3 regions of the Dorea sp. AM13-35 genome follow, and region 2 is predicted to be linked to each of the others. Evidence: riboswitches for the same ligand, from Rfam matches in the RefSeq annotation. Region 2 holds a riboswitch; each other region holds the start of a gene.

What was found. A riboswitch is a leader RNA that binds a small molecule or an ion and turns the genes downstream of it on or off. The one in region 2 is predicted to bind thiamine pyrophosphate.
Region 1: linked by a shared signal. The riboswitch ahead of thiS (sulfur carrier protein ThiS) and the one ahead of DW152_RS05805 (4-hydroxybutyrate dehydrogenase) in region 2 are both predicted to bind thiamine pyrophosphate.
Region 3: linked by a shared signal. The riboswitch ahead of thiC (phosphomethylpyrimidine synthase ThiC) and the one ahead of DW152_RS05805 (4-hydroxybutyrate dehydrogenase) in region 2 are both predicted to bind thiamine pyrophosphate.

Annotation. Positions count from the first base shown of each region.
Region 1 is NZ_QUCZ01000006.1:156,476-164,269, reverse strand. Features, by position in the region: gene thiH (2-iminoacetate synthase ThiH) at 1-313, opposite strand, end outside; gene DW152_RS08480 (thiazole synthase) at 353-1,126, opposite strand; gene thiF (sulfur carrier protein ThiS adenylyltransferase ThiF) at 1,159-1,815, opposite strand; gene thiS (sulfur carrier protein ThiS) at 1,952-2,149, opposite strand; TPP riboswitch at 2,297-2,404, opposite strand; gene DW152_RS08465 (thiamine pyrophosphate-dependent enzyme) at 2,467-3,399, opposite strand; gene porA (pyruvate ferredoxin oxidoreductase) at 3,417-4,598, opposite strand; gene DW152_RS08455 (4Fe-4S binding protein) at 4,600-4,902, opposite strand; gene DW152_RS08450 (2-oxoacid:acceptor oxidoreductase family protein) at 4,902-5,474, opposite strand; gene gap (type I glyceraldehyde-3-phosphate dehydrogenase) at 5,814-6,839, opposite strand; gene DW152_RS08440 (rhodanese-like domain-containing protein) at 7,214-7,794, opposite strand, start outside.
Region 2 is NZ_QUCZ01000004.1:12,704-20,497, reverse strand. Features, by position in the region: gene DW152_RS05840 (heavy metal translocating P-type ATPase) at 1-82, opposite strand, end outside; gene DW152_RS05835 (DUF6110 family protein) at 87-416, opposite strand; gene DW152_RS05830 (flavodoxin) at 589-1,011, opposite strand; gene thiD (bifunctional hydroxymethylpyrimidine kinase/phosphomethylpyrimidine kinase) at 1,365-2,177, opposite strand; gene DW152_RS05820 (HAD family hydrolase) at 2,298-2,966, opposite strand; gene thiE (thiamine phosphate synthase) at 3,014-3,655, opposite strand; gene thiM (hydroxyethylthiazole kinase) at 3,642-4,463, opposite strand; gene DW152_RS05805 (4-hydroxybutyrate dehydrogenase) at 4,514-5,629, opposite strand; TPP riboswitch at 5,747-5,852, opposite strand; tRNA gene DW152_RS05800 (tRNA-Pro) at 6,081-6,154, opposite strand; tRNA gene DW152_RS05795 (tRNA-Gln) at 6,210-6,280, opposite strand; gene DW152_RS05790 (nucleotidyltransferase family protein) at 6,615-7,553, opposite strand; gene glmS (glutamine--fructose-6-phosphate transaminase (isomerizing)) at 7,724-7,794, opposite strand, start outside.
Region 3 is NZ_QUCZ01000001.1:298,735-306,528, reverse strand. Features, by position in the region: tRNA gene DW152_RS01485 (tRNA-Gly) at 241-313, shown strand; gene thiC (phosphomethylpyrimidine synthase ThiC) at 535-1,845, opposite strand; TPP riboswitch at 1,976-2,087, opposite strand; gene DW152_RS01475 (ABC-F family ATP-binding cassette domain-containing protein) at 2,128-3,684, opposite strand; gene DW152_RS01470 (hypothetical protein) at 3,695-3,904, opposite strand; gene aspS (aspartate--tRNA ligase) at 3,912-5,711, opposite strand; gene hisS (histidine--tRNA ligase) at 5,739-7,001, opposite strand; gene hemZ (coproporphyrinogen dehydrogenase HemZ) at 6,986-7,794, opposite strand, start outside.

The DNA.
Region 1 (7,794 bases), on a different contig from region 2:
TGTTTCCAAAATGTCTGCGTGTCTCGTCTTTTGCTGCCTGTGCAATTTCTTCTATAAACGGAAGTGCCGCAGGTGATAAAAGCGCCGCAAAATCTTCTGGTGTTCTGGATGTGTGTGCGATTGCACGCTTTACATCTGCCGCCGTGTATTTATCATAATCGTAAGCTTGCATAGCTTCTACAACCTGATCCAATACTTCTGAGCCGATATCTTCCATTCCCGGCAAATATGTCATATGATCGATTCTGTTTTTCTTCTGATCTTCCAGAATCTCCTCACTTAATATACTTTCATTGATATGTTGATTTTCCATCTTTTTTACCTTCTTGTATTTTTGCAATTTTTGTTAAGATTAATCCTCTAAAAATCCCGTAAGCGGAGAGGATGCGCTGGCACCTCTTTCGATTGTTCTTCCAAGTCCGGACAGATAAGCACTGCGCCCTGCCTCGATTGCTTTCTTAAATGCTTCTGCCATGACCGGAACATCACCTGCTGTTGCGATTGCTGTATTTGCCATCACTGCCGCTGCGCCCATTTCCATTGCTTCGCATGCCTGTGATGGGCGACCGATTCCGGCATCCACGATGATCGGTAGATCCATTTCATCAATGAGAATCTGTATAAATTCTTTCGTCGCAAGTCCTTTATTGGAACCGATCGGCGCTCCAAGTGGCATAATGCATGCTGCTCCGGCATCTGCCAGCGCTCTTGCCGCATTCAGATCCGGATACATATATGGCATAACTACAAATCCTTCTTTTGCAAGAATTTCCGTTGCTTTTATTGTTTCGTAATTATCCGGCAATAAATATTTGGAGTCGCGGACAACTTCGATTTTTACAAAATCCCCGCATCCAACTTCTCTTGATAATCTTGCGATTCTGACAGCTTCTTCTGCATTTCTTGCTCCGGATGTATTCGGAAGTAATGTTACATTGTCCGGAATATAATCCAGAATATTTGCCAGTCCGCCTTCATTTGCGCGGCGAAGCGCCAGTGTAATGATCTGCGCATCTGCTTTTTCAATGCATGCTTTTACAAGATCCAGTGAAAATTTTCCTGATCCTAAAATAAATCTGGATGTAAATGTGTGTCCTCCCAGACTCCATGTGTCTTTTGTACTCATATGTTTGTCCTCTTTTCTTATTATTTTTTGATTTATATCTCTTCCTCACCAAGAAGTAAGCGTGTGATCATATTTGCTTCATGGGCAGCGCAGATTGCAACTCTTGGCGCCATCAGTCCATTTCCATAACCTGGCTCTGTCACACGGTCACCACACAGGTAAAAGTTCTTCATCAGATGTTCTGTGCGAATTGTATTACTGCTCCCATAGCCTGCCATTCCGGTTGCCGATACCAGTTTCTTTTTCGGAAAATGCTGTAGAATTCCATTTACCAGCATTGCTTTTGCTTCTGGATTATCAAACGCTTCGCATACAATTCCTGCATCTTCAAAAAGAGAAATCAGATTCTCTTCTGTCACTTTCACACAGTCTGTCCGGATATCAAGATATGGATTGATTTTCAAAAGCAACGATTTCAACGCATCGGTTTTATACATTCCAAGATGTTCCATAAAGTACTGCTGCCGGTTCAGATTCGTAATATCCACTACATCAAAATCAATCAAGTGCAAATGCCCGACACCAATTCTTGCAAGTGCATACGCTACATTTGATCCAAGCCCGCCAAGTCCGGCAATTGTCACATGTCCGGCAGATAATTTTTTCTGGATCTCCGGCGAATGACGTTCTTCCAACGCCGCCTGGATCTCTTCTTTTGTTAATGTCTTTGTTGTCTGTCCTTCCATCATTTTCTCCTTTATGTCATTAACTTCCTGGCTCATCTCCTTTTGGTCCGGAACTTCTTTTTCCTCATCGGTTTCCTCACGCAACTGTCATAATCCCTGTGCTCATCGCTTTCTGTCCCGGACTACTCTTTCTTCCGCTTTAGCCTCCTCCGACAAATGTCACAACTTCCAGACGATCACCGTCTTTCAACATCGTATCGGAATATTCATATTTCGGAAGAATATCTCCATTTAACTCTACCGCAATCCTTTTCATCTGATATCCTGCGTTTTCCAGATAAGCAGCAACAGATATTGACTGTTTCATCTGAATCTCTTTTCCATTTACTGTGATCACTTCACCGCACCTCCTTTTAATCTTAGAAAAAAAGAGTTCACAAAGAAACGTACCCGCGGTGGTGCGCCCCTTCATGAACTCTTGTTCACTCTCAATCTTTTATACCTGTTAATAACAAAAACGGAAGATACCAAAGTATCTTCCGCTCATAACATATTCCTCGCGTTCCTACGTTGGCATTATCCAAATCAGGTATATGGGTCGAAGTTTTAAACTTCCTCTCAGCCTATCACATAAGCTCCCCGGTTCTATTTGATTGTTCTTCTCTAGTATAAATATATTTCACAGATCTGTCAAATATATTTTATATCACATCCTTATCTGGAGCATCTGAACTGAAGTTCTTCCCATCTTCTGTCTACTTCTTTCTGGAAAGCCTCTAACAGATACTCATTGCCTTTCTTGAAAAGATGTTTGAATCTTCCCTGTGGTCTTAAGAAATCTTCGATTGGGAGTTTCTTCTTCGGCTCATAGTTCAGAATCCATTTTCCTTCTACGACCTCAAATAACGGCCAGTAGCATGTCTCTACACCAAGTTTGCAAATCTCCATAATATCCGGCGTATTGTATCTCCATCCACGCGGACATGGTGCCATAATATTTAAGAAAGCAGCGCCTGGTGTATAAATCGCTTTTTCGGATTTGATATGCAGATCTTTAAAGTTCTGTACAAACGTTGTCTGTGCCACATACGGAATATCATGCGCAGCAATTACAGATGCAAGATCTTTTCTGTTCTGTGGTTTTCCGTTACTCTCGCTTCCTACCGGTGTAGTTGTTGTATCTGCATACATCGGTGTTGCAGAAGAACGTTGGATACCGGTATTCATGTAAGCACCGTTGTCATAACAGACATATACCAGATCCTGATTTCTCTCCATTGCTCCGGACAGTGACTGCAGACCAATATCATAAGTACCGCCGTCACCACCAAATGTGATAAATTTGTATGTTTCGTCTAATTTTCCTTTTCGTTTTAATGCTTTGTAAGCACCTTCCACACCACTCATGGTTGCGCCTGCATTTTCAAATGCATTATGAATGTAGCTGTCTTCCCATGCTGTGTATGGGTATGTAAATGTGGATACTTCCAGACATCCTGTTGCATTTCCGATGACTGCTTTATCACCTTCATGAAGACCGCGCAGTACATTACGAACTGCGATTGTTCCACCACATCCGGCACACATTCTGTGTCCTGGCGCCAGACGCTCTGATTTATTCATTGTCTCTTTAAAATTATAACTCATCTTCTCTACGGCCCTCCTTATTCTCTAATTCCAAGATAGCGGTAGGTTTCTCCTGCATCGCCATCTGCGATCATCTGTTTCAGGGCTTCAAATACGCCTTCCATGTCTTCTACGCGCACGTCACGTCCGCCAAGACCGTAGATGTAATTCACTGCCAGCGCATCTGCTTTTGCGCGGTATAATGCACTCATCACATCTGCACCTAACGGTCCGCCATGGTTCGTATAGCTTTCTGCACGGTCCATAATTGCAACTGCTTTCATATTTTTGAGCGTCTCCACGATCTCATCAGCCGGAAATGGGCGGAACAGACGGATCTTCACAAGTCCGACTTTCTCTCCCTGTTCTCTTAAGCGGTCAATTGCATCTTTTGTTGTTCCTGCTGCAGAACCGATCATTACAACTGCACGTTCAGCATCTTCCATGCAGTAAGATTCAAACAGACCATATTCACGTCCGGATACTTTCGCAAATTCCTTTGCAACCTCCTCTACAACTGCCGGTACATGTTTCATGCCTTCTGCCTGCGAGCGTTTTGCTTCCATATAATAATCTGTGATCGCATATGGACCAACTGCCATCGGGCATTCCGGATTCAGAAGATAATTTTCCGGTTCATATTCTCCAACGAAATTCTTTACCTCTGCGTCATCCAGTAATTCGATATTTTCTACTGCATGACTGGTGATAAATCCATCCTGACAGATCATGATCGGCAGTCTGACATCTGCATGTTCGGAAATGCGATATGCCTGCACCATGTTGTCATATGCTTCCTGATTATTTTCTGCGTAAATCTGGATCCAGCCTGCATCTCTTGCTCCCATACTGTCGGAATGGTCACAGTTGATGTTGATCGGGCCGGAAAGTGCACGGTTTACAAGAGCCAGTGCTAACGGCAGTCTATTAGATGCCGCAATATATAATTCTTCCCACATGTAGGCAAGTCCGCAGGAAGAAGTCGCTGTCAAACTTCTTGCTCCTGCTGCCGAAGCTCCGATTGCAGCGCTCATGGAACTGTGCTCACTCTCTACCGGAATAAACTCTGTATCTACCTGTCCGTTTGCTACAAAAGAAGCGAAATACTGTGGAATCTCTGTGGACGGAGTAATCGGGAATGCCGGGAACACATCTGGATTAATCTGTCTCAATGCGATTGCAACCGCTTCATTTCCTGATAAACGTTCTCTTTTTCCCATCTTATTTCACCCCTTCCATCTTAATTGCGTCAAATGGACATGCTTTTACGCAAATGCCACATCCTTTGCAGTGTCCATAATCAAAATCCAGTCTCTTCATGTCTTTTACCGGGATGCAGCTGTCCGGACAGACCGGTACACAAAGTAGACACTGTTTACATTTATCTGCGATAAATTCTGGTTTTACTTCTGACCATTCCCCTGTGTTGAACTCTTTGGAGGTTCCTGCACCGGCAACGATCATACCTTCTGTCAGCTCTTCCCATGTTGCTTTTACACCTAATTTACTGATATCTGTAGCCATTAGTGCACCTCCTTAAATGCCATCTCAAGTGCTTTCATATTGCCGTCAATAACTTCCGGCTTGCTGGCGAATTTGTGCTTGAAGGATGCTTTCATTTCTCTTAAGAAAGTCTCCTCATCCATAATCCCTGCTACTTTTACAATTGCAGCAAGAAGTGGTGTGTTCGGGAAATATTTTCCCATTGCCTCCATTGAGACTTTGTGTGCGTCAATAATATAAACTTCTCCTTCGTATCCATGAAGATGCGGAATGATCTCCTCTTTTGTGCGCTGTGTATTTACAAGAATTGCTCCATCTTTTTTCAAACCGCTAGTCACATCCACGGATTCCAGTAAGGATTCATCTACTACAACTACATACTGTGGATCATAAATATTAGAATGTACACGGATCTTTGTATCGCTGATTCGGTTATATGCTGTAATCGGTGCTCCCATACGTTCCGGGCCATACTCCGGAAAACCCTGTACGTATTTGCCTGTCTGGAATGCTACATCTGCCAGCAACAATGCGGCTGTTTTTGCACCCTGACCACCACGACCGTGCCATCTGATTTCTGTATGATTACTCATCTTTCGTATTCCTTTCTTTAAAAATTAGTATTACTCTGATTATACTGTATAAATATGCGCATGTCTAGAGCGCACTCTGTTTTTATGTTTTTTATAATTCTTGAGAATTGCATCTGCATCTTGCTTTTTCTTGCAGATGTAAATACTTTTCCGGCGTAAGACACCAAGAATCAGCTTGTATCTCACAAGTCCACAGAAACATCTCACCACGAAAAAGCACCCCAGAAGATCTGCTCATCGACAATTCTCCTGAGATGCTTTTTCGTGACTTTCGACTGTTATTACGGATATTTACTTTTTCTTATATTTTTACTTTTTCATTCTACAACCCTGGTATCACTATTTGATACCGTTATCTACCTGATACATATGTTTGATCAGGCGGAAAATCTGATTTGTGTACCCCCACTCATTATCATAGAAACTGATAAGCTTGAAGAAATGTCCATTGATCTGGATTCCTTCACGTGCATCAAAGGATGATGCATGGCTGTCTCCGATAAAGTCAGAAGATACTACTTCGTCATCGATATAATCTAAAATTCCTTTCAGATATGTCTCTGAAGCTTCTTTCATTTTCTTACAAATATCTTCGTAACTGGTTTCTGTTTTTAAAGCAACATTCAAATCCACAATGGATACATCTGAAGTCGGTACACGGTAAGAAATCCCATTCATGCGATCTTTTAATGTTGGAATAACGAGTGAAATCGCTTTTGCAGCTCCTGTTGTGGATGGGATCAGGTTGCCAAATACGGCACGTCCTGTACGCCAGTCTTTAAGTGAACGGCAGTCAACTACTTTCTGCTTAGCTGTAGCAGAATGTATCGTAGACATTAATCCATACTCAATTCCGTAATTGTCTTCTAAGACTTTACACAATGGTGCAAGACAGTTTGTTGTACACGATGCATTCGAAACAACATGCATAGACGGCTGATAAAGTTCGTGGTTGATTCCCATTACAAATGTCGGTGTATCCTGGTCTTTAGCAGGTGCGGAAATGATTACTTTCTTCGCGCCACCTTTGATATGTGCCATTGCTTTCTCTGTAGTACAGTAAGCACCTGTCGCATCTATAATATATTCTGCTCCACATTCCCCCCAACGAATGTCTGCAGCATCATTTTCCGAGTATACACGAATCTTCTCACCATTAACGATGATTCCATCCTCATACTTTTCGAGCGTTCCCTGAAAACGTCCGAATATTGAATCGTAACGGATCATATAAAGAATATAATCCAGATCAGCGTTTCTTACGTTGATCCCACAAAGTTTAAACTGCTCCGGCTGATCGATGGCAATACGGAATGCGACTCTGCCAATGCGTCCAAATCCGTTGATGCCAATTGTTATTGCCATAATAAATACCTCCTGTGTATGACATATTAATACTTTTGTATCTTTCCCCATTTGCAATAACAGTCCGCCACAATCTATCGCGAGTGTAACATACTTTTTCCCGGAATACTACCGAATTGACAGTAATTAATCATTTAACGGGATACGTAAATATTTAACAAGATTTCGATTTTTTCACAGATATTTCTGACTGAATATGTTTCCTTCCGACAACCTCCTAATCAGGATTAAAAAGAATAGAAATGAAGTTTCCTATTATATAGAAAATGGTGCCCTGCGTATCTGCGCAAAGCACCATTTTATTCGTATTATATTCTTTATTTATAAATCATTATGCTTAAACCATTTCATACCTGTAAGCACTTAGATTCATTTTATTGAGCCGGGCTTACAACAACTTTGTATGTTGCCTTATTTCCAGCTTTTGTTCTTGCAGTAATAGTAGCTTCTCCTGCTGCGACTGCTGTAACTTTTCCAGTTGCATCTACTGTTGCAACCTTCTTGTCGGAAGAGCCGTAAACAACTTTACTGCTTACACGTGCCGGCCAGCAAGCCAGTTTATTTTCTGCTGCAGAAGCTCCTGCAACAAGCATTTTACCGGAAGCATCTTTGTTTACTTCTTCTGCTGCAAAGCTAAGCTGTGCATAGTTCTTTACAACATCTGCAGATACGTCCTGGATTGGCCATGCAGCTTTGTCTTTCTGCCAATTCAGCTGCCATAACCACCATCCGCCATCATACACGCTGATGTTCTTCACACCATTCTGATAGCAGATCAGGAATGGGATTGTAGCTCTCCATCCGGTTCCGCAATAGAATGATAATTCATTGTCTAAAGAAGAGTCAGACTCTGCAAGAATAGATTTTACTTTGTCGATTCCTACAACTTTACCGTTTTCAACATAGCTTCCGTCATCTGTGTTATGTCCCCATACAGCACCTAAAGGCTCTCCTG
Region 2 (7,794 bases):
CTGCCTGTGAAAATGACATTCTCGTCTGGCACATCTGCACACGGATTCTGCCTTTAATATCATGCTTGATTAAAAACTTCATGATCTTACGCTTCTTCCTCTTTAACTTCTTCTGTCTCTTCTGCTGTTTCTTCAGCTACCTCTTCTGCATCTGCTACAGCTTCTGCCTTTGCGGCTCTGTCTTCGTTTACCTGCTGAGCCTCAGCGTAAATATCCTCTGCGTTCTCCTGTACTTTTGCTGCTGTCTTCATTACACATTCTTTTGCACGAAGCACTGCTGCTGTACATCCTGTGTATACTTTTTTTGCATCATCACTTGCAAGTACTTTAATTCCTGCTGTGCCAAACAAAACACCTGCTGCAAAAAGTCCACTTTTCTTCATATTAGATTTTGATAAAAATTTTAAACAATCCATCTTGTATCTTCCTCCTTGTTTTCTCTTATTTTTTTCTCCCCATTTCTTTGGGTTCACACAAGTATAATCCCTCATTTTCATAAAATCCACAGAAAAGTTCTTTATTGATATTTTTTCTCCATAGTAAGTTAGGACGGGCTTTCGTTAAAAAGCACCGTCCTGCTTGTATTATTTATGCCAATGCTGCTCCGAGGTCTTCGCAGGATTTTACTTCCGCGTCTCCAGGCCCCTCATTGCTCATTACGCTATCACACGCAAGCTCTGCTCCTGCAGCTTTGCAGTCTTCTTCCCAGTTGCGCATCCATTCGCCATCTCCCCAGCCATATGAACCGAAAAGTGCGATTTTCTTTCCGTCAAGTGCACCCTTGCAAGCTTCGAACATAGGCTCAAATTCGCTTTCTTCCAACACTTCTGCTCCCATTGCAGGGCATCCAAATGCGATTGCATCATATTCCGCTACCTTTGCTGCTGTGAAATCACTGCATCCTAAAAGTTCTGCCTCTGCTCCTGCTTTCTTTGCTCCATCTGCAACTGCATTTGCCATTGCCTCTGTATTGCCTGTTCCACTCCAATATACGACTGCTACTTTGCTCATATCCATTCTCCTTATCTTTTCTTAGTTTCACCTAACTTATTTGCTTTTTATCAGTTTTTAGTTAGTTCCAACTAATCGTTTCTATTAGTTAGTATAGACTAACTTCATAGGGAAGTCAATTCCTTTCCACGTTTGTTCCAGATGTATTTTTATCAATAAAACGTTGGATCAATTGCTCATCCTGCCGGAGACTTTTTACATAATGAGGAAATGTTCTTTCTTAATTATTAAAAAGACCATGCCTGCGCACAAATATGCAAGTCATGATCTTTTCATTATAAATATATGTTGGGGACAAACTCCCTATGAATTATTACGTACTTCGTACACCCACAATATCTCTACAAATCACTCTATGAGGTGAATTTTCCACCGATATCAAATCCATGATCCATCGGTCCGCTGCCGGCTCCCAGATCCAGCATTGCCGCAAGTGCTCCGGAAATATATTCTTTTGCACGCTCCACAGCTTCTTCAAGTCCATATCCTTTTGCCAGATTCGATGCAATCGCACTGGATAATGTACATCCTGTTCCGTGCGTGTTCGGATTATCAATTCTACGCCCATAAAACCAACGGCTCTTTCCTTCTGCGTACAACAGATCATTGGCATCATTTAACTGATGACCGCCTTTTAACAACACAGCGCAGTGATATTCTTCGCTGATTGCCTGCGCTGCGCGCTCCATGTCTTCTGCTGAATGAATAGATGCACCAAACAGGACTTCTGCTTCAGGAATATTCGGTGTCAGCACACTTGCCAGCGGAAATAATTCCGTCTTCAGTATCTGGATTGCTTCTTCGCTGATCAGTCTGGAACCGCTTGTGGACACCATCACCGGATCAACGACGATCCGTTCTGCTTTGTATTCTTTAAGTTTGAAAGCGATCATTTTTACAAGTTCAGCGGAAGCGACCATACCAATTTTAACCGCATCCGGGTAAATATCTGTAAATACCGCATCCAACTGCTGTCCTAAAAATTCCGGTGTCACTTCAAAAATTCCGGATACTCCTGTCGTATTCTGTGCTGTCAGCGCCGTGATCGCGCTCATGGCACAAACGCCATTTGCCTGCATCGTCTTGATATCTGCCTGAATCCCCGCACCGCCGCTGGAATCACTTCCCGCAATTGTGAGGGTTGTTTTTCTTTTCTTCGTATTCATCTACTTATCCTTTTCCAATCTATTCTAATTATTTTTCTTATCCATCGCATTTATCCTGAATCTCTTCCCACAGACAGGAGCGCAGTTAAAATTGCAGCTCTCCCACAGACAGAAGCGCAGTTAGAATTGCAGTTTCCCCGTAGCCTCCACAAGGTCACCCGCATAAAGATCCGCCAGTTCTTTTAACTCATCCTGTCCTTCTTCGCTGAAGCGGTCATACAGTCCGACTACCGGGAAGCCTGCCTGTTTTGCGGTTGTTGCCGCATGTAATGCGTCCTCAAATACCAATGTATGCTCCGGTGTGCTTCCAAGCTTATCAGCACATTGAAAATAAATATCCGGTTTGTCTTTTCCTGCTCCTGCATCCGTGCAAGTCCATATTTCCTTAAAGTATCCGGCAATCTCCAGTCGTTCAAACGCCGCTTCGATCTGCTCTTTATCGCTGGAAGTCGCCACGATCATCGGCACCTTTGCCTCTTTCATCTTCTCAAGGAGCTTACATACACCCTTTTTCAGCGGTGCCTCTTCTTTATAAAAGATCTCTACCTGTTTTAATACCGCTTCTCTTAATTCTGCTTCTGACTCTTCCAGATGGTATTCCCGCTTCACATAAGCCACGCCATCATCCAGGCTCATCGGAAATAATATCTTCCCAAGATCCGGCGCCGGTTCAATCCCGGCACTACGCAGATATCTGGCTCCGGCATCCTCCCAGATCGCCATCGAATCCAGCAAAGTACCGTCCACATCGAAGATCACACCGTCTATTTCTCTGTTTTTTAATTTCATTTCCTATTAAACCTTCTTATATCGAACTTCTTTATGCATAACTTCTCTTAATTTCTCAACATATTCTGAGTGCGTTCGCGCAGTTCTTTTGTTGCAGCTTCAATATCTTTCTGTCCGAAAATCGCACTGATCACTGCGATTCCACAAATACCGCTACCGGCAAGGTCTTTTACATTGTCTTTTGTAATTCCACCAATGGCAATAACCGGAATATCCACTGCTTCACAGATTGCTTTCAGCACATTATGATCCACTTCTACCGCATCTGCCTTAGAACCTGTCGGAAATACCGCACCAACGCCAAGGTAATCTGCGCCATGTTCCTGCGCACGGAGTGCCTGCTCAACCGTCTGCGCAGAAACACCGATGATCTTATCCGCTCCAAGTTTTGCACGCACATCTCCGGCTTCCATATCACTCTGTCCGACATGCACACCGTCTGCCTCAATTTCTGCCGCAATCTCTACATTATCATTGATCACAAACGGCACTTTATATTCTCTGCAAAGTTTCTGGATTTCCTTCGCCTCTTCTAAGAAATGCGCTGTATCCAGTTCTTTTTCACGCAGCTGGATAAATGTAGCTCCACCTTTCAGCGCTTTCTCCACCTGTTCATATAATGTTTCTTCTCCAAGCCAGTGACGGTCTGTCACCGCATATAAAAGTAAATCTTTCTTATCGCAGTTCATATTTTGCACCTTCTTCCAGTGTTTTTGCGTCCATATTGTAAATCGCATCAATAATACGGTTTCTGTATGTAGAATTGCCGTCTCCGTCCTGCATTCGTGAAAATCCGATCTCACCGGCAAGTCCCATCACACATACTGCTGCCGCTGCCGCCTCCAGCGTATGCTCCGGATTTGCGGTGATATATGCAGTCATCATTCCGGATAACTGGCAGCCAGTTCCTGTAATCTTACCCATTTCCGGGCGTCCATTACGAATCACATAGCAGGATTTTCCATCACTCACCAGATCAATCGCCCCTGTAATCGCAACAACACAGTTTGCTTTCTCTGCAAATGCCTTTGCAAATGCAACTGCTTCATCCAGATTCTCTTCTGTCACTGCATCTGCAACATCAGCATCTACGCCTTTTGTTGTACCACTGCCGGATGCCAGGGTCTTGATCTCGGAAATATTTCCACGGATCACGGAAAACGGAATTTCTTCCATCAGAGAAACGGCTGTGTTCGTGCGCAGTGCACTTGCTCCCGCTCCTACCGGATCCAGCAGAATTGCATGTCCCAGTTCTGCCGCTTTCTTTCCAGCCAGCTTCATGCCTTCGATACTTCTTATATTTAATGTACCGATATTGATATTCAATCCTCCACAGATGGAAGTAATATCTTCCACATCCTGCGGCTCGTCAGACATGATCGGACTTCCGCCACATGCCAGCAATACATTTGCCACATCATTTACGGTTACATAATTTGTGATATTGTGAACCAGAGGGGTTGTCTCTCTGACTTTATTTAACATTTCTCCAAGCATAATTCTCCTCCTGATGTTTGAATATACTATTCTATACTTTCGTATACTATCTAGTACAGTTCTCTGTAAACTGCCTCCATCTGCTCAATGGTAGGCTTCACATAGCTCTGATTTAAAAGTCTCTGCTGACTTGCGTCTACACTTACGGCAAATGAATGGATTTCTTCTTCCTTCATGCCATATTCTCTTAATTTTTTACGACTGATAATCTGGTCTAACAATTCCTGCAGTTTTTCATAGACAACCGCTTCATCACATTCCATCATTTTTGCGAGAAATGCATTCAGACGAATGATTTTGCCGGTCGGATTCATTTTCTGATAAGCAGCAAATACGGCAGTCAGGAACTGATAATTTGCCTCTCCGTGTGCGACATGATACATTCCGCTCAGCGGATAGGACATGGCATGCACCATTCCGGTTCCGGCATTGCCAAATGCAACACCTGCCAGATTACTTGCCACAAGAAAATCTTCCAGCAGCTCCATCCTGTATTCTTTTCCATGAGCGATAATCTTACGGAATCCATGCACGATCATCTCCATTGCTTTCTCGCTGAACATCTCCGTGTAGAGATTCGCTTTTGGTGATACAAAAGATTCAATCGCATGGATAAATGCATCGATCGCGCTGGTTGCGAAGAACTCATATGGAAGCTCACGCAAAAGTTCCGGGATCAGCACTGCCTCATCTGCATAAATCTCGTCTACGGCGAGTCCTAATTTGCTGTGGATCGAAGTAATCTCTGTAATGGAGACATTGGACACTTCCGATCCTGCGCCACAGGTTGTCGGCACTGCAAGAAGTGTGCGCACTTTGCGAAGCGGTACTTCTTTCCGATAATAGCTCTCTGCTTTCGCTTCCCCGTCCAGTACAAGAATCTTCGCCATATCAATGACAGCTCCACCGCCGATAGCAATGATTCTCTTATAATCTCCCTGACGGAAATCCTCAAGCAGTGCATCGATCATTACATCTGTCGGCTCACCGCTGCCATATTTGCTCTTGTATTCTACATGTGCTTTCAGATTCAGCGGTGCAAAACAGGTCTCGTAAATCCGTTTTGTCGCGAGAATGAAATCATCCGCTCCGATGTTGTATGCTTCCACGAAGCTTTTCACATCATCATATTTCTCGATCACTGATTTCTGCTGAAATAATTTCATGACTGTTGTCCTCCTGTTGTTTTTCTTCTTTTTAAGCTTATTCTTAGCCTTCCTCCGTAAGCTCCAACTTGCACAAAAAAATCCTCCTGTATCTTCGACTGAAGACGAAGGAGGGTTCTGTAATATCTAATACATCCCTACGATGGCATTATCCATATCAGGTTCCGGGTCGAAGTTTCTAAACTTCCTCTCAGCCTATACATAAGCTCCCCTTGTCATCACTCTTTTACTCGTTAATTCATCTACTGTAACTATACTGGATAGTTACAGTCTTAACACAGTTAATGATACTCGCCCCACCAACAGATGTCAAGAAATTGCAATTATAAATCATGCAAGTATGACGCATTTTTCCCATCACCATAAGCTACAGAACTTGCCACCGGCAACTTTCTCCAGATGCCATAGCAAAAAAAAATCTCAAAGCAATAAGCTTTGAGATTCATCTTAATCGGAGTGACAGGATTTGAACCTGCGACCTCTACGTCCCGAACGTAGCGCTCTACCAAGCTGAGCCACACTCCGGCATGTCAACCGAATGTTTCAAACATTCAAAACACTCGGCGCCCCTGCCAAGGAACTACGGATAGAGGACTCGAACCTCTACTAACAGAGTCAGAGTCTGCTGTGCTGCCATTACACCAATCCGCATTACGTAGTTCTCTGTTGCGTTCGTTGTTTATCTTTTGTATTTCATCAGCGAACAAATATTATTATATCAGCAAATCCAAAAATTGCAACCCCTTTTTTTAATTTTTTTCAACTTTTTTGTATTTTCTTGTCGAGCGTCTTTGAAAATGCCCATTTTACACGGGTTTGCGATGGTTTGCAAATTTACAATTTTTTCGTTTCTATATTATTATACCGTTGATGTAATTGTATTTTCTCATAAAACGCTCCAACATTACAATAACTTCATAAAATCAAGAAAGACTGTTATAGCATGCACACATGCTATAACAGTCTTTCTTATTTCTGATAATTCTTACTTCAAGTCCTCAAACAGTTTCTCAGCGTATACGCCGTCTTCGATCAGTTTGGCAAAAGACTTTACAACATAGTCTTTGTCTTCTTTGTATGTTACACCAAACCATTTGTCATGAGAGTCAAGCACTTTTACAGATACTTTGTCAGCCTGTAATAGTTCATCAATATAAATCGGCAAAAGATATTCTGCTTTCAGGATGTCTTTGTCTCCCATTGTCTCAAAAAACTCTTTGAATCCATCTTCCAGCACACCAATAAACTCCGGTGTCAGTCCCCACATATTCATAGATACATAAGATTCCGGATCGATGGCTCTTAATCCGTCTTCTGTATCGGCTGCTGTACCGTCTGCTGTCTTCACAATGTTATGTGTCTCATGAACTGCTGTCAGATAGCCTTTCTCATTCAGTTCACACACACCTCTGGTAACAGATCCATTCTCGCTTAATGTGTTCTTCAGGATAAAACCTGCCATGCAGAATGCATTCGCCTTCTCCGGTGTGTAATCTACGAGGAAATCATGAAGCTTAGTAAATGCTTCCTTTCCATAGTAATCATCTGCGTTGATAACTGCAAATGGCTCTTTTAAAACATCTTTGCACGCAAGAACTGCCTGTCCGGTTCCCCACGGCTTCGTACGTCCGGCCGGAAGTTCGATTCCTTCCGGAAGTGCATCCAGCTCCTGGTATGCATATGCAATCTCTACATCCAGATCCGCACAGATCTTCTCAATACGATCTCCGATTGCTTCCTTAAATGCTTCCTTAATGTCCTTACGGATAATAAAGACAATCTTATTAAATCCTGCTTCGATTGCATCATGAATGGAATAATCCATGATGATCTCACCATGCAGTCCGACCGGTGCCAGCTGTTTAATTCCGCCGCCAAAACGGGATCCGATTCCGGCAGCCATAATAACTAATGTCGTTTTCATTTGTACCTCTCCTTGTTCCAGCATCTCTCAAGCCCGCCATCGGCATTTTCCTTCAGATGCTATGTTGCTCAATATTGCGATAATATTATAGCATTTTCATCACAATATTGAGCACCTTTTTTATTAATATTCTTTTAATATTTTCTAAACGACCGCCTTTTGTAGGAAGATTACTCTACTGTAACACTCTTTGCAAGGTTTCTCGGCTTATCTACGTCCAGACCTCTTGCAACGCTGACAT
Region 3 (7,794 bases), on a different contig from region 2:
CTGTATTTTTATGACGTCTTTACAGACATCACAATCAATTTTATTATAGCATTATCTGGTGGATATAGTCAAAAATGTTCTATAATAACATCTTTTTATCATTGCATGTTTTATAAGCATTTGCGAAAATTAGAAAATTCAAAAAACTTTTTTTAAAAAAGTGTTGACAAAAACTAATTCACGTAGTATAGTATGTATTGTTCTGAGGAACACATAACACAGAACAACAACTTAAGATATGCGACAGTGGCTCAGTTGGTAGAGTACGACCTTGCCAAGGTCGGGGTCGCGGGTTCGAACCCCGTCTGTCGCTCTTGAAGAGGAATTGCAGTTTGCAGTTCCTTTTTTGCATATACGGTGAACCCAAGTACAGATTTTTGCTTGCACTGTATTTGACGAATGTGCCTCATCGAGCTCGCATTGTCCCGGAGGCTATTATTTATAATAGAAAATACAATTTCTTGTTATATAAAAAACTGCAGCAAGATGTCCATAACCAGACACCTTGCTGCAGTTTTTTATAATTCTGAATATTTACAGAATATCAATATATTCTCCTGCCAGCGCTTTATTCATACTGCGGACTGCGCAGAATTTTCCACACATACTGCATGTATCGCTGTGGTCATCTTCCGGACTTCTGCTGTCACGGATTGCTCTTGCTGTATCAGGATCCAGTGCGCATGCATACTGTGCTTCCCAGTCAAGCTTTCTTCTCGCGTCACCCATCTTATCATCAATATCTCTTGCTCCTCTGACACCTTTGGCAATATCAGCCGCATGTGCTGCGATCTTGGAAGCAATGATTCCCTGTTTTACATCATCAACATTCGGAAGTGCCAGATGTTCTGCCGGTGTTACATAACAGAGGAATGCAGCTCCGTTCATAGCAGCCACAGCGCCACCGATAGCGGCAGTAATATGATCATATCCCGGTGCGATGTCTGTAACGAGAGGTCCTAATACATAGAACGGTGCTCCCATACAAATACTCTTCTGCACCTGCATATTTGCTGCGACCTGATCAAGCGGCACATGTCCCGGTCCCTCTACCATAACCTGGACATTGTGATCCCATGCACGCTTTGTCAGTTCGCCAAGGCGTACCAGTTCTTCGATCTGGCATACATCCGTTGCGTCTGCCAGACATCCCGGTCTGCATGCATCTCCCAGAGAAATTGTAACATCATACTCTTCGCAGATGTCCAGGATCTCATCATAATATTCGTAGAACGGGTTTTCTTCTCCAGTCATGCACATCCACGCAAATACAAGACTTCCACCACGGCTTACAATGTTCATTTTTCTCTTATGCTTTTTGATCTGCTCAATCGTTTTTCTTGTGATTCCGCAATGCAGCGTTACAAAATCTACCCCGTCTTCTGCATGCATACGGATAACATCTACAAAATCTTTTGCTGATAAAGTAGCAAGGTCTCTCTGATAATGGATCACACTGTCATATACCGGAACTGTACCGATCATAACCGGACATTCACTTGTCAGTTTGCGGCGGAATGGCTGCGTATTTCCGTGGCTGGACAGATCCATGATCGCCTCTGCGCCAAGATTTACCGCACTCATGACCTTTTCCATCTCAATGTCATAGTCTTTACAGTCTCTGGAAACGCCAAGATTGACATTAATCTTTGTACGGAGCATACTTCCTACCCCTTCCGGATCCAGACAGGTATGATTCTTGTTTGCACAGATCGCTACCTTTCCTTCAGCAACCAGTTTCTGTAATTCTTCTACTGTCATCTTTTCTTTTTCTGCAACTTTTTCCAGTTCTGGTGTAACAATTCCCTTTCTTGCCGCATCCATCTGTGTTGTGTAATTTCTCATTGGATCATCCTCCTGTAAATAAAATCTTTTTTCTGCCATGTAAGCATGGCGCATTTTCCTATTCCATAAAAAAAACGCTTCTGCCACCGCAAAAAACGTTTTCGTATAAAAAGAGATGCGCAGGCATCTCTTCTCTTCCGTAATTCTTCCCTACGTTGGCATTATCCAAATCAGGTTATAGGTCGAAACAAATTATAGTTTCCTCTCAGCCAGCTTTGTACCAGCTCCCTGTAACATTAAATTGTATATTTAATTATAGTTTTGCTCTCTGTAAATGTCAACCTAAAATATCTTCGTTGTCCATTTGCTCATGTCCCAGACTTCCTGCACGACATCTTTATAAAATTCCGGTTCATGACAGATTAAAAGAATACTTCCGCGGTATTCCTGAAGTGCTTTTTTCAGTGCATCCTTGGCGTCTACGTCCAGATGATTGGTCGGCTCATCCAGAAGCAGAAAATTCGTGTCACGGTTGATCAGTTTACAAAGACGGACTTTCGCCTGTTCTCCACCACTCAGAACACGGACCTGACTTTCGATATGCTTTGTCGTAAGCCCGCATTTTGCAAGCGCAGAACGCACTTCATACTGTGTAAAAGACGGAAATTCTTCCCATAACTCTTCGATACAGGTATTTTTATTCTCCCCTTTTACTTCCTGCTCAAAATATCCAAGTTCCAGATTCTCTCCCAGTTCACATTCCCCTTTCAGAGAAGGAAGCAGTCCGAGAATACTTTTAAGAAGTGTTGTCTTTCCAATTCCGTTCGTTCCGACAAGAGCAATTTTCTGTCCCCGTTCCATCGAAAAATTCAGTTTTTTCGATAATGGTTCATCATAACCGATCACAAGATCTTTTGTCTCAAAAAGCATTTTTCCCGGCGTGCGTCCATAACGGAAATGAAATTCCGGCTTCGGCTTTTCTGCCGCAAGCTCGATCACATCCATTTTATCCAGTTTTTTCTGTCTGGACATTGCCATATTTCTTGTCGATACACGCGCTTTATTCCGTGCCACAAAATCTTTCAACTCACTAATCTCCTGCTGCTGTCTGCGGTATGCTGCTTCCAGCTGTGCCTTCTTTACTGCATAAACTTCCTGAAAATGGTCATAATCGCCCACATAACGGTTCAGTTCCTGATTTTCCATATGATAAATAATATTCACCACATCATTGAGAAATGGGATATCGTGCGAGATCAGTATAAATGCATTTTCATATTCCTGCAAATAGCGTTTCAGCCATGCAATATGTTCTTCATCGAGATAATTAGTTGGCTCATCCAGAAGCAGAATGTCTGGTTTCTCCAGCAATAATTTTGCCAGCAGAACTTTGGTGCGCTGCCCGCCACTTAAGTCTGTAACATCACGGTCTAATCCAAGATCCAGAAGTCCCAGCGCTCTTGCCACTTCTTCTACCTTTGCATCAATTGTATAAAAATCATGCAAAGTCAGCTCATCCTGAATTGTTCCAAGTTCTTCCATTAATTCTGCCATCTGTGCATCATCTGCTGTGCCAAGCAGATCGCATATCTCATTCATGCGGATTTCTTTCTGCAGAAGACTGTCAAATGCAGATTTTAGAACTTCCCGGATTGTCATGCCTTTTTTCAGCACCGCATGCTGATCCAGATATCCTGCATGTACGTTTTTCGACCATTCTACTTTTCCTTCATCCGGCGTCAGTTTTCCAGTCACAATGTTCATGAATGTAGACTTTCCTTCTCCATTGGCTCCTACCAGCCCGATATGTTCACCTTTTAATAACCGAAAAGAAACATCTGAGAAAATGGCTCTGTCTCCAAAGCCATGTGTCAGATGTTCCACGTTTAATATACTCATAGAAAATCTCCTACCCCTCCAGCAGCATTGCAATCGCTGCCGGGTCTTCCTCAGCCGAAGCCTGCACGCACAGCAGTACGTCCTGGACATACGACTGTGCGAAATCAAGCGAGCCGGCAATTTCTATTATTGTTTTGCCTTCTTTATATAATGCAAGAATCTGTTCGATTTCTTTTATCTTCTCTCTGAGTGTTTCATCAGCAATAGATGGATGTTCCATATACTCTCTACTCCTGTTCCTGGGCATTTTCTTCCACTTCAAGTCCCAGCTCATCTAACTGCTTTGCATCAACCGGTGACGGAGCTTCTGTCATAAGATCAGATGCGTCTTTTACTTTCGGAAATGCGATCACATCACGGATGCTGTCCTGCTTTGCCATAAGCATAACAAGACGATCCAGTCCGTATGCCAGTCCTGCGTGCGGCGGAACTCCGTATTTGAATGCTTCAAGCAGGAATCCAAACTGCTCTTGTGCCTGCTCCGGTGTGAACCCGAGAACTTCAAACATCTTGCTCTGAATATCCTGATTGAAGATACGTACACTTCCTCCACCGATCTCGTTACCGTTCAGCACAATATCATATGCCTTTGCACGAACTCTTCCCGGATCACTGTCAATATACTGAAGATCTTCTTCCATCGGCATAGTAAATGGATGATGCATCGCTGTAAAGCGATTCTGTTCATCGTTCCACTCAAGTAATGGGAACTCTGTTACCCAGAGGAATTTGTACTCATTCTTATCCAACAATTCCATCTGACGGGCAAGTTCCAGACGCAGTGCACCAAGAACATCCCATACAACTTTATTTTTATCTGCTGCAAACAGAAGTAAGTCTCCATTCTCTCCACCCATTGCCTGGATCAAAGAAGCCTGCTGCTCTTCTGTCATAAATTTGGCGAATGAGGATTTTACAGTTCCATCTTCGTGGATTGCAATATATGCAAGTCCTTTTGCGCCATAGTCTTTTGCAAAATCAACCAGTTTGTCAATTTTCTTTCTTGCCATGCTACCCTGTCCTTTGGCGTTGATGCCACGGACAGTTCCGCCATTTTCAATCGCACTTTTAAACACAACGAAATCAAAGTCTTTTACAACTTCTGTTACGTTCTGAAGTTCCATTCCGAAACGGATATCCGGCTTATCAGAACCGAAACGATCCATTGCTTCCTGCCATGTCATTCTCTGAATCGGCAGTGATACTTCAACACCAAGAACTTCTTTAAATAATTTTGCGAGAAGACGTTCATTTACTTCAATTACATCATCTACGTCAACAAAAGAAAGCTCCATATCAATTTGTGTAAATTCCGGCTGACGGTCTGCTCTTAAGTCCTCATCACGGAAACATTTTGCAATCTGGAAATAACGGTCACATCCGGAACACATCAAAAGCTGTTTGAAAAGCTGTGGTGACTGCGGGAGTGCATAAAAATGTCCCTGATGCACACGGCTTGGTACAAGATAATCTCTTGCTCCTTCCGGTGTACTCTTGATCAGGATCGGAGTCTCAATCTCCATAAATCCTTCTTCTGCGAGAAACTGACGGGTTAATGTCGCAACTTTGCTTCGCATCATCAGGTTCCTCTGCATATCCGGTCTTCTCAGATCCAGATATCTGTATTTCAGACGAATCTCTTCTTTTGTCTTTGAATTTTCTTCAATCTGGAACGGTGGTGTCTCAGACTCGGAAAGTACACGTAATTCTTCCGGAATGATCTCAATCTCTCCGGTTGCCAGATTTTTATTAACTGCGCCGGAACGTTTTTCCACTTTACCTACAACAGCTACTACATATTCCGAACGAAGCTTCGCGGCCTTTTCGATCAGCGCTGCATCCGTCTTGCCTTCTTCGCATACAACCTGAATGATTCCGGAACGGTCTCTGACGTCAATAAATACGAGACCTCCTTTGTTACGGTTTTTCTGTACCCAGCCCATGATTGTCACAGTTTCACCTGCATTCGCTGCAGATAACTCGGCACATCTATGAGTTCTTTTTAATCCCTGCATTGATTCTGCCATGATCCTTCTCCTTTTCTTCTCTATATTCTACAGACGGTCTGCGTAGCAGTCTACAATATCTGCATAGCCTTCCCCTGTAAGTTGTTCTTTCTGGAACTTCTTGTTTTTCTTCATATTGACGATCAGTACCTGTTTTCCTTCTTCTCTGTCTTTTTTCGCCATTGCAAGTACTTTTAACATACTTTCTTTTGGAAGCTTCTTCTCCAGAAGGTATGCCTTTTTCTCTTTTGCTGCCGGAACTTTGTAGCCATTTTCCAGAAGCAGCATAACGATTCTCTCAAATCCGATAGAGAATCCGCATGCCGGCGTATCCTGTCCGGTAAATTTACCGATCATCCTATCGTATCTTCCGCCACCTGCTACGGAACCTCCGAAGTCATCCATTGTTACTTCAAAGATTGTTCCTGTATAATAAGACTGTCCACGCACCAGTGTAGGTGTAAATTTCAGATTAAATTCGCACTCTTTTGCCTCTTCCACACTTGACATGATCAGTTCCATACTCTGTGCAGTCTCCTCCGGCAGATATTCTCCTAACTTTTCTTTCAGATAATGGATTCCTGTTACATCTGCGCTTACTTCATCAAAAAGTTTCAGATATGTCTCTACGTTTTCTTTTGCATAGCCCATCTCGATCAGCTCATTTTCTACACCTTCTGCACCGATCTTGTCCATCTTATCTAAAATAATGAAAACTTCATCGTAATCTTCCTCTTTGAATCCGCTGTATGCAGCCATTGCTCTTAAAATTCCACGATCATTGATACAAACTGTAAAATTCTTGAAATCCAGCTTGCCAAGCATTGCTGTTGTCGCAAGGATCAACTCGATCTCTGCCAGTGCAGATGCTTCACCTAAAATATCAATATCACACTGCATAAACTGACGAAAACGTCCTTTCTGCGGACGGTCAGCTCTCCATACATTACCGATCTGCAGCGCCTTGAAAGGTGCCGGAAGTTCATTGGAATGGTTAGCATAATATCTTGCAAGCGGAACTGTCAGATCATAACGCAGACCTCCGTCTGCCAGATCATTTTCCTCTTTTGCCTGATCAATCTTTAACTTCTCGCCTCTCTTCATAATCTTGAAGATCAGCTTCTCATTATCTCCGCCCTGCTTGCTGCACAAATTTTCAATATGCTCTACACATGGTGTCTCCATTGACGTAAATCCAAAACTCTTGTAAGTCTTTTTAATAAGACCGATCAGATAATCACGGATCTCCATCTCTGCAGGAAGGATGTCCTTCATGCCGGTAACCGGTTTCTTCTTTAATGCCATAGCCATTCTCCTTTTCGTTCTATCATTTCATCAATCCTCTGGATATACGCGTCGATTGCTTTTACATTCTCCAGCCGAATCAGATTTGTTTCTTTTTTCTTTTTGCTGCCCTGTACCGGCACCGGGTTCTTTAATACGATCTTCGTCGATGCGCCTGCACCTGCAGCGATAATGGATTGTTTTTCTTCCATAATAAGTATATTGTAAATTCCGGCTTTGTCAACCTTTGCATAACCTACATTTTCAAAATTTCCGGCAATATTCTTCTGTCGGTACAAATAATATGGCAAAAGTCCCATCTCTTTTGCCACGCGTCTTGCTTCATCTACCATCTCTTTTGTATCTGGGCCGACAGAAGGTTTTTCATCAGACCGTCCCATCTTTGCAGCACGCTTGATTGCAAGAGAATGTACTGTCAGGCTGTCCGGTTCCAGCTCTTTAATCTGTGAAAGCGTATCTTCCATATCCGCAAGTGTCTCACCCGGAAGTCCTGCGATCAAATCCATATTAATATTGTCAAATCCAAGACTTCTTGCCGTATGATATGCATCACGGATCTGTGAAACAGTATGTTTTCTGCCAATCAGATCCAGCGTTTTCTGCTGCATTGTCTGCGGATTAATAGAAATCCTACTGATTCCATGCTCCGCAATTACCTGTAGCTTTTCCGGTGTAATACTATCCGGTCTGCCAGCCTCTACGGTATATTCCAGAAGATACTCTCTTGAAAAATATGTATCGATACAGTCTAACAGTCTCTTCAACTGTCCGGCAGTTAGTGTAGTCGGTGTACCTCCGC